One region of the Citrobacter sp. Igbk 17 genome, then DNA from elsewhere that is predicted to be linked to it. Evidence: predicted binding sites of a transcription regulator. Region 1 holds the regulator's gene; each other region holds the start of a gene.

Evidence for each region. The regulator PurR, encoded in region 1, represses purine synthesis genes. The targets are predictions, from matches to a motif close to CANGCAAACGTTTGCNTG.
Region 2: NNO08_RS00680 (nucleoside-specific channel-forming protein Tsx) is a predicted target of PurR. The motif match lies at 1,499-1,516, and genes of this name have one in related genera.
Region 3: purE (5-(carboxyamino)imidazole ribonucleotide mutase) is a predicted target of PurR. The motif match lies at 1,182-1,199, and genes of this name have one in related genera.
Region 4: galS (HTH-type transcriptional regulator GalS) is a predicted target of PurR. The motif match lies at 1,288-1,305, and genes of this name have one in related genera.

What each region holds. Positions count from the first base shown of each region.
Region 1 is NZ_JANEWI010000008.1:52,978-56,188, forward strand. Features, by position in the region: gene punR (DNA-binding transcriptional activator PunR) at 110-1,042, shown strand; gene purR (HTH-type transcriptional repressor PurR) at 1,039-2,064, opposite strand; gene cydH (cytochrome bd-I accessory subunit CydH) at 2,362-2,451, shown strand; gene NNO08_RS06940 (MFS transporter) at 2,629-3,211, shown strand, end outside.
Region 2 is NZ_JANEWI010000001.1:144,981-148,191, forward strand. Features, by position in the region: gene ribD (bifunctional diaminohydroxyphosphoribosylaminopyrimidine deaminase/5-amino-6-(5-phosphoribosylamino)uracil reductase RibD) at 1-208, opposite strand, end outside; gene nrdR (transcriptional regulator NrdR) at 212-661, opposite strand; gene NNO08_RS00675 (DUF3251 domain-containing protein) at 816-1,355, shown strand; gene NNO08_RS00680 (nucleoside-specific channel-forming protein Tsx) at 1,654-2,535, shown strand; gene NNO08_RS00685 (helix-turn-helix transcriptional regulator) at 2,581-3,211, opposite strand, start outside.
Region 3 is NZ_JANEWI010000001.1:42,911-46,121, forward strand. Features, by position in the region: gene ppiB (peptidylprolyl isomerase B) at 1-305, shown strand, start outside; gene lpxH (UDP-2,3-diacylglucosamine diphosphatase) at 308-1,030, shown strand; gene purE (5-(carboxyamino)imidazole ribonucleotide mutase) at 1,271-1,780, shown strand; gene purK (5-(carboxyamino)imidazole ribonucleotide synthase) at 1,777-2,844, shown strand; gene mnmH (tRNA 2-selenouridine(34) synthase MnmH) at 2,941-3,211, shown strand, end outside.
Region 4 is NZ_JANEWI010000012.1:82,983-86,193, forward strand. Features, by position in the region: gene folE (GTP cyclohydrolase I FolE) at 1-54, shown strand, start outside; gene yeiB (DUF418 domain-containing protein YeiB) at 69-1,226, shown strand; gene galS (HTH-type transcriptional regulator GalS) at 1,370-2,392, shown strand; gene mglB (galactose/glucose ABC transporter substrate-binding protein MglB) at 2,688-3,211, shown strand, end outside.

The sequences.
Region 1 (3,211 bases):
TCGTTTCTCTTTTTAGCAATAGAACATTGCCGCTGAGTGTAGTGAGTGTAATTCTCGCTGTGAAACGCTAATATTTGCTTACTGATTTCAAATTTTTTGCAGGCAGAGCATGTGGTCGGAATATTCACTTGAGGTGGTTGATGCAGTGGCGCGTAACGGTAGCTTTAGTTCCGCTGCTCAGGAGTTGCACCGCGTACCTTCGGCGGTAAGCTACACGGTGCGCCAACTGGAAGAGTGGCTGGCTGTGCCTCTTTTTGAACGCCGTCATCGGGACGTGGAATTAACGCCTGCTGGCGCGTGGTTTTTAAAAGAAGGTCGGTCTGTTATCAAAAAAATGCAGATCACCCGTCAGCAATGTCAACAAATCGCCAATGGCTGGCGAGGACAGCTGGCGATTGCGGTAGATAATATTGTGCGTCCAGAACGGACCCGACAGATGATTGTGGATTTCTACCGCCATTTCGATGATGTGGAACTTCTGGTCTTTCAGGAGGTGTTTAATGGCGTCTGGGACGCGCTGTCGGATGGTCGCGTGGAGTTAGCTATCGGAGCAACGCAGGCCATTCCGGTAGGGGGACGCTATACGTTCCGGGATATGGGAATGCTGAGCTGGAGTTGCGTGGTAGCCAGTCATCATCCGTTGGCGGCGATGCCGGGACCGATCAGTGACGATACGTTGCGCAACTGGCCATCGCTGGTACGCGAAGACACCTCCCGCACACTGCCGAAACGTATTACATGGTTGCTGGACAACCAAAAACGCGTTGTGGTTCCTGACTGGGAATCCTCGGCCACCTGCTTGTCAGCCGGACTCTGTGTCGGGATGGTACCGACGCATTTTGCAAAACCGTGGATCGATAGCGGAAAATGGGTGGCGTTACAGCTGGAAAATCCGTTCCCGGATGCCGCTTGTTGCCTGACCTGGCAGCAGAACGATACGTCGCCTGCACTGAGCTGGTTACTGGACTACCTGGGGGATAGTGAGACGCTGAATAAAGAGTGGCTGCGGGAACCGGATGAGGCTCCCGCACAACTGACTTAACGACGATAATCGCGGAATGGACCGTCGGCAACGGAACGACGTTCTACCAGGCGTGGGTGCACCTCGATAGACTGCGATTCTTCACGTTTATTCACGATTCGGTCTAACAGCATGTTGAAGGCCGTTTCACCCAGTGAATCTTTTGGCTGATGGATGGTTGTCAGCGCAGGGGTGAAGTATCGGGCGTTGCGTACGTTGTCGTAACCGATAACTGAGATATCCTGCGGTACGCGCAGTCCCATCTCGTCTGCGGCACACAGCGCACCCATCGCCATAATATCGCCACCACAGAATACGGCGGTTGGGCGATGCGACTGGGAGAGGATTTGCTGCATAGCGCGGTAGCCGGATTCAGGTTCGAAATCACCCTGGACAATCCAGTTTTCGGGAACTTTAATCAGAGCCTCTTCCATCGCTTTCATGAAGCCAGCCAGGCGGCCTGCGCCGGTATTACGCTCCATGGGACCTGGGATCACGCCGATCTCACGATGACCGCGCTCAATCAGATACCGGCCTGCCATGTAACCACCTTCAAAAGCGTTATCAATGACGGTATCGGTAAAGTCGGCTTTTGCCTCGCCCCAGTCCATGACCACCATTGGAATATGGCGATACTCTTCGAGCATGGAAAGCAGTGATTCCGGGTACTCTGAACACATTACCAACAGGCCATCTACGCGCTTTTGCGCCATCATAGACAGGTAGGCCTGCTGTTTTTCAAGACTGTTCCAGGCGTTGCCCAGAATCAGTGTGTAGCCTTTCTGGAAACAATTCTTCTCAACAGCCTCGATAATTTCGGCGAAATAGGCAGCTTCACTGCTGGTTGCCAACAAACCGATCGATTTGGTGTGATTCACCTTCAGGCTACGTGCAACTGCGCTAGGGGAGTAGTGCAGTTCTTTAATCGCTGCCCAGACAGCGTTGCGCGTTTCTTCTGCGACAAAGCGCGTTTTGTTAATTACGTGTGATACGGTTGTAGTGGAAACGTTTGCTCGCTTCGCTACATCTTTAATAGTTGCCATTACATCTCACTCCAGACCATATCCTAAGCTCCTGAGAATACTCCAGGTAAACGTTTGCCTTCACACACCCTCAACGCAACGTCAGGGTTGCGGCACGCCGGGAAAACGACACGGAACGTCAGGAAGGGGTCAATGGCCGGTACGCTAATCAAGTAAGCGTGGAATTTTGTCTGATCTTAACGAAAAGGGGAAGAGTTAAAAGCAGTTATCAATATAAATCGTGAGAGATTTTTGCTTTCAAGTGTGTAAAAATGCGCAATATCACTTTTTGTGTGGGAATAAAAAGGAGAAAACTTGATGAGCACCGATCTGAAATTTTCGTTAGTGACGACCATAATTGTTCTGGGCCTGATTGTTGCGGGTGGCCTGACTGCAGCACTGCACTGATTTCCCCCGGGGGAGTTCACTCTCCCTCATCCTTTCTGCTTGTCTTTCCCTTCCTATTTTTTGCAAATAAGCAAAAGTCTTTTGCAGTTTTGTTAACTTTATTAATTTTGCGATCAATGTCATGCTTTTGACTCTTATGATGTGTCGTGCCAAGGCTCGACGTTACGGAGTCGATAGATGAAAATAAATTATCCTTTACTGACGCTGGCGATAGGTGCGTTTGGCATTGGAACGACCGAATTCTCTCCCATGGGATTGCTACCCGTCATTGCCAAAGGCGTGGATGTTTCCATTCCGGCCGCAGGGATGTTAATCAGCGCGTATGCGGTAGGCGTGATGGTTGGCGCACCGCTGATGACCTTACTGCTGTCCCATCGTGCGCGTCGCAATGCGCTTATCTTCCTGATGGCCATTTTTACATTGGGTAATGTGCTTTCGGCGATATCTCCGGATTACACGACGCTGATGCTGTCGCGCATTTTGACCAGTCTTAACCACGGGGCATTTTTTGGCCTCGGCTCGGTTGTGGCGGCAAGCGTTGTCCCCAAACATAAACAGGCCAGCGCCGTTGCGACTATGTTTATGGGGCTAACGATCGCGAATATTGGCGGTGTTCCCGCGGCAACCTGGCTTGGGGAAACCATCGGCTGGCGTATGTCCTTTATGGCGACGGCGGGACTAGGCATTATCGCGATGGTCAGTCTGTTCTTCTCGTTACCGAAAGGCGGGGCAGGTGAGCGCCCTGATGTGCGCAAAGAAC
Region 2 (3,211 bases), on a different contig from region 1:
CATAGGCCGTTGCCCCCTGCGCTTTTTCTCCCGCCATACGCAGAGCATGGACTTCGGCATGAGGCTCGCCCGCGCGATGGTGGTACCCCTCACCGACGATTTCCCCATCTTTAACAATCACACAGCCCACGTTGGGATTGGGGTGAGTAGTAAAACGTCCGCGCGCAGCAAGCTTCAGCGCTCGCGCCATGTACAATTCATCCTGCATGGCTTAGTCCTGTAGGCGAGCAATCTCTTCGCCAAATTCTTTGATATCTTCGAAGCTCCGGTAAACCGAGGCAAAGCGGATGTAAGCGACTTTATCGAGCTTTTTCAACTGCTCCATCACCAGATTGCCAATCATCTTACTCGGCACTTCACGCTCGCCTGTCGCACGCAGCTGTGATTTTATATGGTTTAACGCCATTTCGACGTCATCAGCGCTGACCGGACGTTTTTCAAGCGCTCTGAGCATGCCGCTACGCAGCTTCTCTTCATTAAAGGGTTCACGCACATCGTTGCTTTTTACAACGCGCGGCATAACAAGTTCAGCCACCTCAAAGGTGGTGAAACGTTCGTTACAGACCAGACACTGTCGGCGGCGGCGTACCGAAGAGCCCTCGCCCACAAGACGAGAGTCAATTACCTTAGTGTCTACGGCGAAACAGAATGGGCAATGCATACGGCGTCCTGTACCTTAGTGGTTCGCAGAAATCTATTTTACCCTGAACTGGCGTGACAACAAAGGCGGAGCGCTTTTGAGACAAAGGATCGATGCCTTCGTGCTCTGTGCACACTACCATTATGCTATCGCGACAATGAAGGAAGTAATCACAATGACAAGACGTTACCTAAGAATTCTCCTGGTGGGAAGCCTCTTTAGCCTCAGCGCCTGTGCACAACAAAGCGAAGTACGCCAGATGCATCAAAGCGTTAGCACGTTGAATAAAGAGATGACACAGCTCAATCAGGAAACGGTAAAAATTACGCAACAAAATATGTTGAATGCCAAATCGACCAGTGGAGCTTACCTGCTACCCGGTTCCAAAACACCTGCCCGGCTGGATAGTCAGATCGGCACGTTGCGTATGTCGCTGGTGAATATTGCGCCAAATGCGGCAGGAACGCGCCTGACACTGCGTATTCAGGGGGAATCGAATACCCCGCTCCCTGCCTTTAGCGGTACTGTAGAGTACGGACAGATTCAGGGCACCACAGACAACTACCAGGAAGTGAATGTACAGAATCAGTTGATAAACGCCCCGGCAAGTATCCTTGCCCCCAGCGACGTGGATATTTCGTTGCAGCTAAACGGACTGTCTCCTGACCAGTTAGGTTTTGTTCGCATCCACGACATCCAGCCTGTTAGTCAATAAACTTTTTGCGGAACGTTTTTGTGCGTTCCGCAACACCAACCCGCCCTATTTTGTTACTCCTATGACATAAGCGATATTTCCAGTAAAACTTGGCAACATTCATCGGAGCCAGTACAATTCGCCGCCTAAAGTACGCAAACGTGAACGCAATCGATTACGTAAATGATAGAACTGTGAAACAAGACATATTTTTGTGAACAATGATTTTTATAATAAGCTCCGAAGAAATACGAAATATTTAGAAACGCAATTTGCGCCTTTTTCACTCCCGAAAGGGATTTCAAACAGTGGCATACATATGAAAAAAACATTACTTGCAGCCGGTGCAGTGCTGGCGCTCTCCTCGTCATTTACTGTTGCAAACGCGGCAGAAAATGACAAACCGCAATATCTTTCCGACTGGTGGCATCAGAGCGTTAACGTTGTGGGTAGCTACCACACTCGCTTCGGACCGCAGCTCCGTAACGATACCTACCTGGAATACGAAGCGTTTGCCAAGAAAGATTGGTTCGACTTCTATGGTTACATGGATGCACCGGTATTCTTCGGTGGTAACACCGATGCGAAAGGTATCTGGAACCACGGCTCTCCGCTGTTCATGGAAATCGAACCCCGTTTCTCCATCGACAAACTGACCGGTACCGACCTGAGCTTCGGTCCGTTCAAAGAGTGGTATTTCGCGAACAACTACATCTACGACATGGGTCGTAACAAAGATGGCCGCCAGAGTACCTGGTACATGGGTCTGGGTACCGACATCGACACCGGCTTGCCGATGAGCCTGTCCATGAACGTGTACGCTAAGTACCAGTGGCAGAACTACGGTGCTGAGAACGAAAATGATTGGGACGGCTACCGTTTCAAAGTGAAGTACTTTGTACCGATTACCGAACTGTGGGGCGGTAACCTGAGCTACATCGGTTTTACCAACTTTGACTGGGGTTCCGATCTGGGTGATAAGAGCGCCTACGCTGAGAATGGCATTAAACAGCGTACTAACAACTCTATCGCCTCCAGCCACATTCTGGCGCTAAACTATGACCACTGGCATTATTCTGTCGTTGCCCGTTACTGGCACAACGGTGGTCAGTGGAACGATAACGCGGATCTGAACTGGATGAATGAAAACGTTCGTTCTACCGGTTGGGGTGGTTACCTGGTTGTAGGTTACAACTTCTAATCCAGTAAATTTATCAAAGACAAGCCAGCTTAACCGCTGGCTTTTTTATGGCTGATCTTCACAGCGTACCTTACGTAAAAAGTCACTTAGCGAACGATCCGCCGATTCGCGAAAATGCCTGTCGAGTGGCGTGATCTTCAGACAACGATCAACGCGAAAACAGCGATAATCGTCACGATTCTCACACCATGCAACCAGCAGCCAGTGCTCGCCCCCGAAAAATAACCCCAACGGCTGAACGTCTCGCCAGGAGAGATTCCCGGACTCATCGCGATAATGCAGCGCCAGAATCTGCTGCGCCGAAACCGCGCGATGAATAAGATCGAACGCACTACGTGAATGCGGCTGATTACCAAAATCTGGTGCGAAAATCCGCGTTTGTTCGGCCCTGCGCCGACTCTCTGGCGGCAATATCGCCAGCACTTTTTCCTGCGCGGATTCCAGCGCTTGTGAGAGTGAATCCCCGCCCCATGTTTTCAACAGCCGAATCGCTACCATCAACGCTTCTGATTCGTGATGCGTTAACATCAACGGCGGCAGATCAAACCCGGCCATTAAGCGATAGCCACTGCCCACTTCACCCTCAATGGGCACGCCGGATAAAGAGAGATCGCGGATATCGCGATAAATCGTCCGTTCAGAAACCTCAAGACGCTCTGCCAGCAGCGCCGCCGTT
Region 3 (3,211 bases), on a different contig from region 1:
CGAAAGAGGCTATCAAAAACGAAGCCAACAACGGTCTGAAAAACACCCGTGGAACGCTGGCAATGGCGCGTACTCAGGCTCCGCACTCCGCGACAGCTCAGTTCTTCATCAACGTTGCTGACAACGACTTCCTGAACTTCTCCGGCGAAAGCATGCAGGGCTGGGGTTACTGTGTATTCGCTGAAGTTGTTGAAGGTATGGATGTCGTTGATAAAATCAAAGGCGTTTCCACCGGTCGCAGCGGTATGCATCAGGACGTACCAAAAGAAGACGTTATCATCGAAAACGTGACCGTCAGCGAGTAATCGTGACGACACTGTTTATTGCAGATCTCCATCTCTGCACGGAAGAACCGGCGATCACCGCCGGTTTTCTGCGTTTTTTAGCCGGCGATGCACGAAAGGCCGATGCGCTGTACATTCTTGGCGATCTGTTTGAAGCCTGGATAGGCGATGACGATCCCAATCCCCTACATCGTGAAATGGCCGCAGCGATAAAAGCGCTGGCGGATTCCGGTGTTCCCTGCTTTTTCATTCATGGCAATCGTGATTTTCTGATCGGCAAGCGTTTTGCCCGTGAGAGCGGCATGACCCTGTTACCTCAGGAAAAAGTGCTCAACCTGTATGGTCGCAACGTACTGATCATGCATGGCGACACATTGTGCACCGACGATGCTGGCTATCAGGCGTTTCGCGCGAAGGTTCATCAGCCCTGGCTACAAAAACTGTTTCTCTCCCTGCCGTTATTCATTCGCCAACGTATTGCCGCGAAGATGCGTGCCAACAGCAAAGCGGCCAATAGCAGCAAGTCGCTGGAGATCATGGATGTAAATCCACAGGCCGTCATTACTGAAATGGAGAAACATCAGGTCCAGTGGTTAATTCACGGTCATACCCATCGCCCGGCAGTCCACGAACTCACGGCCAATGCGCAACCCGCTTTCCGCGTGGTGTTAGGTGCCTGGCATACCGAAGGTTCGATGATTAAAGTCACACCTGACGACGTTGAACTGATCGCTTTTCCATTTTAATTCTGCAGATACCCAACTCCTCTTTACACAAAACTATTCGAGTTGCATCGAAGCGGCAAATCTGTGAGTCCCCTGGCGCTTACAAAAGTCAGTGACTGGGGTGAGCAAATGCAGCCAACAAAGAGGCAGCTTGAAGAGTGAAGTGTAAAGCAACGCAATCGTTTTCCTTGTTTTTAAAACGTGCTATTCTCTCTCGCCTCTAAAGCAGTGTGAAGCACACCCACAGGAGTTTTTAGACGCATGTCTTCCCGCAATAATCCGGCGCGTGTCGCCATCGTGATGGGGTCCAAAAGCGACTGGGCTACCATGCAGTTCGCCGCCGAAATCTTCGAAATGCTGGACGTTCCACACCATGTTGAAGTCGTCTCAGCCCACCGTACCCCTGACAAACTGTTCAGCTTCGCCGAAAGTGCTGAAGAAAACGGTTATCAGGTCATTATTGCGGGTGCTGGCGGTGCAGCGCATCTGCCGGGCATGATTGCAGCGAAAACGCTGGTCCCCGTGTTAGGCGTTCCGGTACAAAGCGCAGCGTTGAGCGGTGTAGATAGCCTCTATTCGATCGTGCAGATGCCACGCGGCATCCCTGTGGGTACGTTGGCGATCGGGAAAGCGGGTGCGGCAAATGCGGCCCTGCTGGCAGCACAAATTCTGGCAACACACGACAAAGCATTACATCAGCGTCTAAGCGACTGGCGCAAAGCACAAACCGATGAGGTACTGGAGAACCCAGACCCGCGAGGTGCGGCATGAAGCAGGTCTGCGTACTCGGTAACGGCCAGTTAGGGCGCATGCTGCGTCAGGCCGGCGAGCCGCTGGGCATTGCGGTCTGGCCAGTCGGGCTGGATGCCGAACCCACCGCCGTTCCCTTTCAGCAAAGCGTCATTACCGCTGAGATCGAGCGCTGGCCGGAAACCGCGTTAACCCGCGAGCTGGCGCGCCATCCGGCGTTCGTGAATCGTGATGTCTTCCCGATTATTGCCGACCGCCTGACGCAAAAGCAGCTTTTTGACAAACTCAACCTGGCAACCGCGCCGTGGCAACTGCTGGCAGAGAAAAGCGAATGGCCTGCGGTATTCGACAAACTGGGCGAGCTGGCGATTGTTAAACGTCGCGTTGGCGGCTATGACGGTCGCGGTCAGTGGCGTTTACGCGCGAATGAAACGGAACAATTGCCGGGTGATTGCTACGGCGAGTGTATCGTCGAGCAGGGCATTAACTTCTCGGGCGAAGTGTCACTGGTAGGCGCTCGCGCACACGACGGCAGCACGGTTTTCTATCCGCTGACCCACAACCTGCATCAGGACGGCATTCTGCGTACCAGCGTGGTCTTCCCGCAGTCTAACGCCAGACAGCAGGAACAGGCCGAAGCGATGCTTTCCGCCATCATGCAGTCGCTGGGTTATGTCGGCGTGATGGCGATGGAATGTTTCATTACCCCGGAAGGTCTGCTGATTAACGAACTGGCACCTCGCGTGCACAACAGCGGGCACTGGACACAAAACGGTGCCAGCATCAGCCAGTTCGAGTTGCACCTGCGCGCCATTACCAACCTGCCGTTACCGACGCCGGTAGTGAACAATCCTTCGGTGATGGTAAACCTGATTGGCAGCGACCTGAACTATGACTGGCTGAAACTGCCGCTGGTCCATCTGCACTGGTACGACAAAGAAGTGCGCGAAGGGCGTAAGGTCGGCCACCTGAACCTGAGCGACAGCGATACTGCACGTCTAAATGCCACGCTTGAAGCGTTAATTCCCCTACTGCCGCCGGAATATGCCAGCGGAATTATCTGGGCGCAATCAAAGCTGAAATAAGCCATTAATGCCGGGGAGTTGATTTTATCCTTCCCCGGCCCCTCTTCAGGCGCGTAAAATCCCCTCCATTGCTGTTTTGTATTTTCAGGACTGAACATGAACGATGGAACGGACTATCGCGCGATTCTGCTCGCCGGTACGCCTTTAATCGATGTACGCGCCCCCGTCGAATTTCAACAGGGTGCGATGCCGGGTGCGATCAACCTCCCCCTAATGAACGATGACGAGCGCGCCGCCGTCGGGACCTGCTATAAACGTCAGGGACCAGAGGCGGCACTCGCATTGGGCCACCAACTGGTCTCGGGTGAAACCCGCCAGCAGCGAATGAACGCCTGGCTGGAAGCCTGTCGCCAGCATCCAGAGGGAT
Region 4 (3,211 bases), on a different contig from region 1:
TCCAGCCAGAATACGCGTCAGGAATTCCTGCGCGCCGTGCGTCACCACAACTGATCAGGGCAGGGGCCATGGAGCGTAATGTCACGCTGGATTTTATTCGTGGCGTCGCCATCCTCGGCATCCTGCTTCTCAATATTAGCGCCTTTGGTCTGCCAAAGGCGGCCTATCTGAATCCTGCCTGGTACGGCAGCATTACCCCGTCAGATGCCTGGACCTGGGCTGTGCTTGATCTCTTTGCGCAGGTGAAATTCCTCACGCTGTTTGCGCTGCTGTTTGGCGCGGGTTTGCAGATGCTGCTACCGCGAGGCAAACGTTGGATCCAGTCGCGACTCACTTTGCTGGTTCTGCTGGGGTTTATTCACGGTTTGCTGTTCTGGGATGGCGATATCCTGCTGGCGTATGGCCTCATCGGGTTGATTTGCTGGCGGTTGGTTCGTGATGCCCCTTCAGTCAAAAGTCTGTTTAACACTGGCGTGTTGCTCTATCTGGTGGGCGTTGGTGTGCTGTTACTGCTGGGGTTTATCTCCGGAAGTGAGACCAGTCGGGCCTGGACACCGGATGCTTCTGCGTTGCTGTATGAGAAATACTGGAAAATTAACGGCGGTATGGAAGCGGTCAGCAATCGCGTAGATATGCTGTCAGACAGCTTACTGGCGCTGGGGGCACAGTACGGCTGGCAGTTGGCGGGGATGATGTTGCTGGGCGCGGCATTGATGCGCAGCGGTTGGCTGAAAGGGCAGTACAGCTTGCAGCACTATCGACGTACCGGCGCGCTATTGGTCATTATTGGCATTGCGATTAACCTGCCTGCTATCGTTGCACAGTGGCATCTGGATTGGGCATATCGCTGGTGCGCTTTTCTGTTGCAGGCCCCGCGTGAGCTGGGCGCGCCGTTTCAGACAATTGGCTATGCCGCGTTGCTGTTTGGTTTCTGGCCACAGCTTAGCCGTTTAAAATGGGTTGTTGCGATAGCCTGCGTTGGACGCATGGCACTGACTAACTATCTGTTACAAACCTTAATTTGTACCACGCTGTTTTATCAATTCGGCTTATTTATGAAATATGACCGACTGGCGCTGCTGTTATTTGTCATTCCGGTCTGGGCTGTTAACCTGCTTTTCTCCGTCATTTGGTTGCGTTTTTACCGGCAAGGCCCGGTAGAATGGCTATGGCGTCAATTAACCCTGCGTGCGTCAGGGACATCATTACCGCGAACATCCAGATAACGATCTGGATCACATTCATTAACAAAATGGATGTAAGCGCTTTCATTCCTGTGACATCACTCACGCAGTCCGTTTCGTTGTGCTGACAAAATACACAGCCTGGGGTGTCTGCGGGTAACCGCATCTTAAACAGGGCAGTGAATATGGTAACCATACGTGATGTGGCACGGCAGTCTGGCGTTTCGGTTGCGACTGTTTCCCGCGTACTCAACAACAGCGCGCTGGTGAGTCCTGACACGCGTGAAGCGGTAATGAAAGCAGTGACTCAGCTCGGCTATCGCCCAAACGCCAATGCACAAGCGCTGGCGACGCAGGTGAGCGACACGATTGGTGTCGTGGTGATGGATGTTTCAGATGCTTTTTTTGGTGCACTGGTCAAAGCCGTGGACCTGGTTGCCCAGCAGCATCAGAAGTACGTCCTGATAGGCAACAGCTACCACGAAGCTGAAAAAGAACGTCACGCCATTGAGGTACTGATTCGTCAGCGTTGTAACGCACTGATTGTTCACTCGAAAGCGTTGAGCGATCGCGAGCTGGCGGAGTTTATGGATCAGATCCCCGGTATGGTGCTGATCAACCGCATTGTGCCGGGCTATGCGCATCGTTGCGTCTGTCTGGATAATATTAGCGGCGCTAAAATGGCAACCCGTATGCTGTTGAATAATGGGCATCAACGTATTGGTTACCTGGCATCAAGTCACCGCATTGAGGACGATGCAATGCGTAAAGAAGGGTGGCTAAGTGCCCTGAAAGAACAGGGTGTTACTCCTGCCGACAGCTGGATAGGTACTGGTTCACCGGATATGCAGGGCGGAGAGTCCGCAATGGTGGAACTGCTGGGACGCAACCTGCAACTGACGGCTGTCTTCGCTTACAACGACAATATGGCCGCTGGCGCGCTAACGGCGCTAAAAGACAACGGCATCGCCATTCCATTACATCTGTCTATCATTGGCTTCGACGATATCCCCATCGCGCGTTACACCGACCCACAACTGACAACGGTGCGCTATCCTATTGCTTCTATGGCAAAAATGGCCACTGAGCTTGCGTTACAAGGCGCGGCGGGAACGCTGGATCCTGATGCAACACATTGCTTTATGCCGACACTGGTGCGGCGCCATTCTGTGGCTTTGCGGCAGAATGCGGCACCGATCACTAACTGATAATGTCGGGCTATGTAACCGCTTTCAATATGTGAGTAAATTCACAGTATCTTAACAATGCGATAGCTATGATGACACTGTTTGCTGCGCTGTAACTACTATGTAACGGTGAATAATCACTTTCATCGAGGTATAGGCGTCTTAAACAAAAATTAAAGCCTGTTTTTGGAGCGTTGCCAGACACGGAAGAAATATTTTTAAAAGTGAGCTTCGGCGTTCAGTAACACTTCAGTAACGTTCTGCCTGCCGAGCATTTATCTCAAGCACTACCCTGCATAATAAAACCGGAGATACCATGAATAAGAAGGTGTTGACCCTGTCTGCTGTAATGGCAAGCATGTTATTCGGCGCGGCTGCGCACGCTGCTGATACCCGCATTGGTGTGACTATCTATAAATATGACGATAACTTTATGTCTGTGGTACGTAAGGCTATTGAAAAAGATGCCAAAGCGGCGCCGGATGTACAGTTGCTGATGAATGACTCGCAAAACGATCAGTCCAAACAGAACGATCAGATTGATGTGTTGTTGGCAAAAGGCGTTAAAGCACTGGCCATCAACCTGGTTGACCCGGCAGCAGCAGGAACGGTAATTGAAAAAGCACGTGGTCAGAACGTACCGATTGTATTCTTCAACAAAGAGCCTTCCCGTAAAGCGCTGGACAGCTATGACAAAGCCTATTACGTCGGTACTGACTCCAAAGAGTCCGGGATTATTCAGGGTGATTTGATTGCCAAGCACTGGGCCGCTAACCCGAACTGGGATCTGAATAAAGACGGCAAAATTCAGTTTGTACTGCTGAAAGGCGAACCGGGACA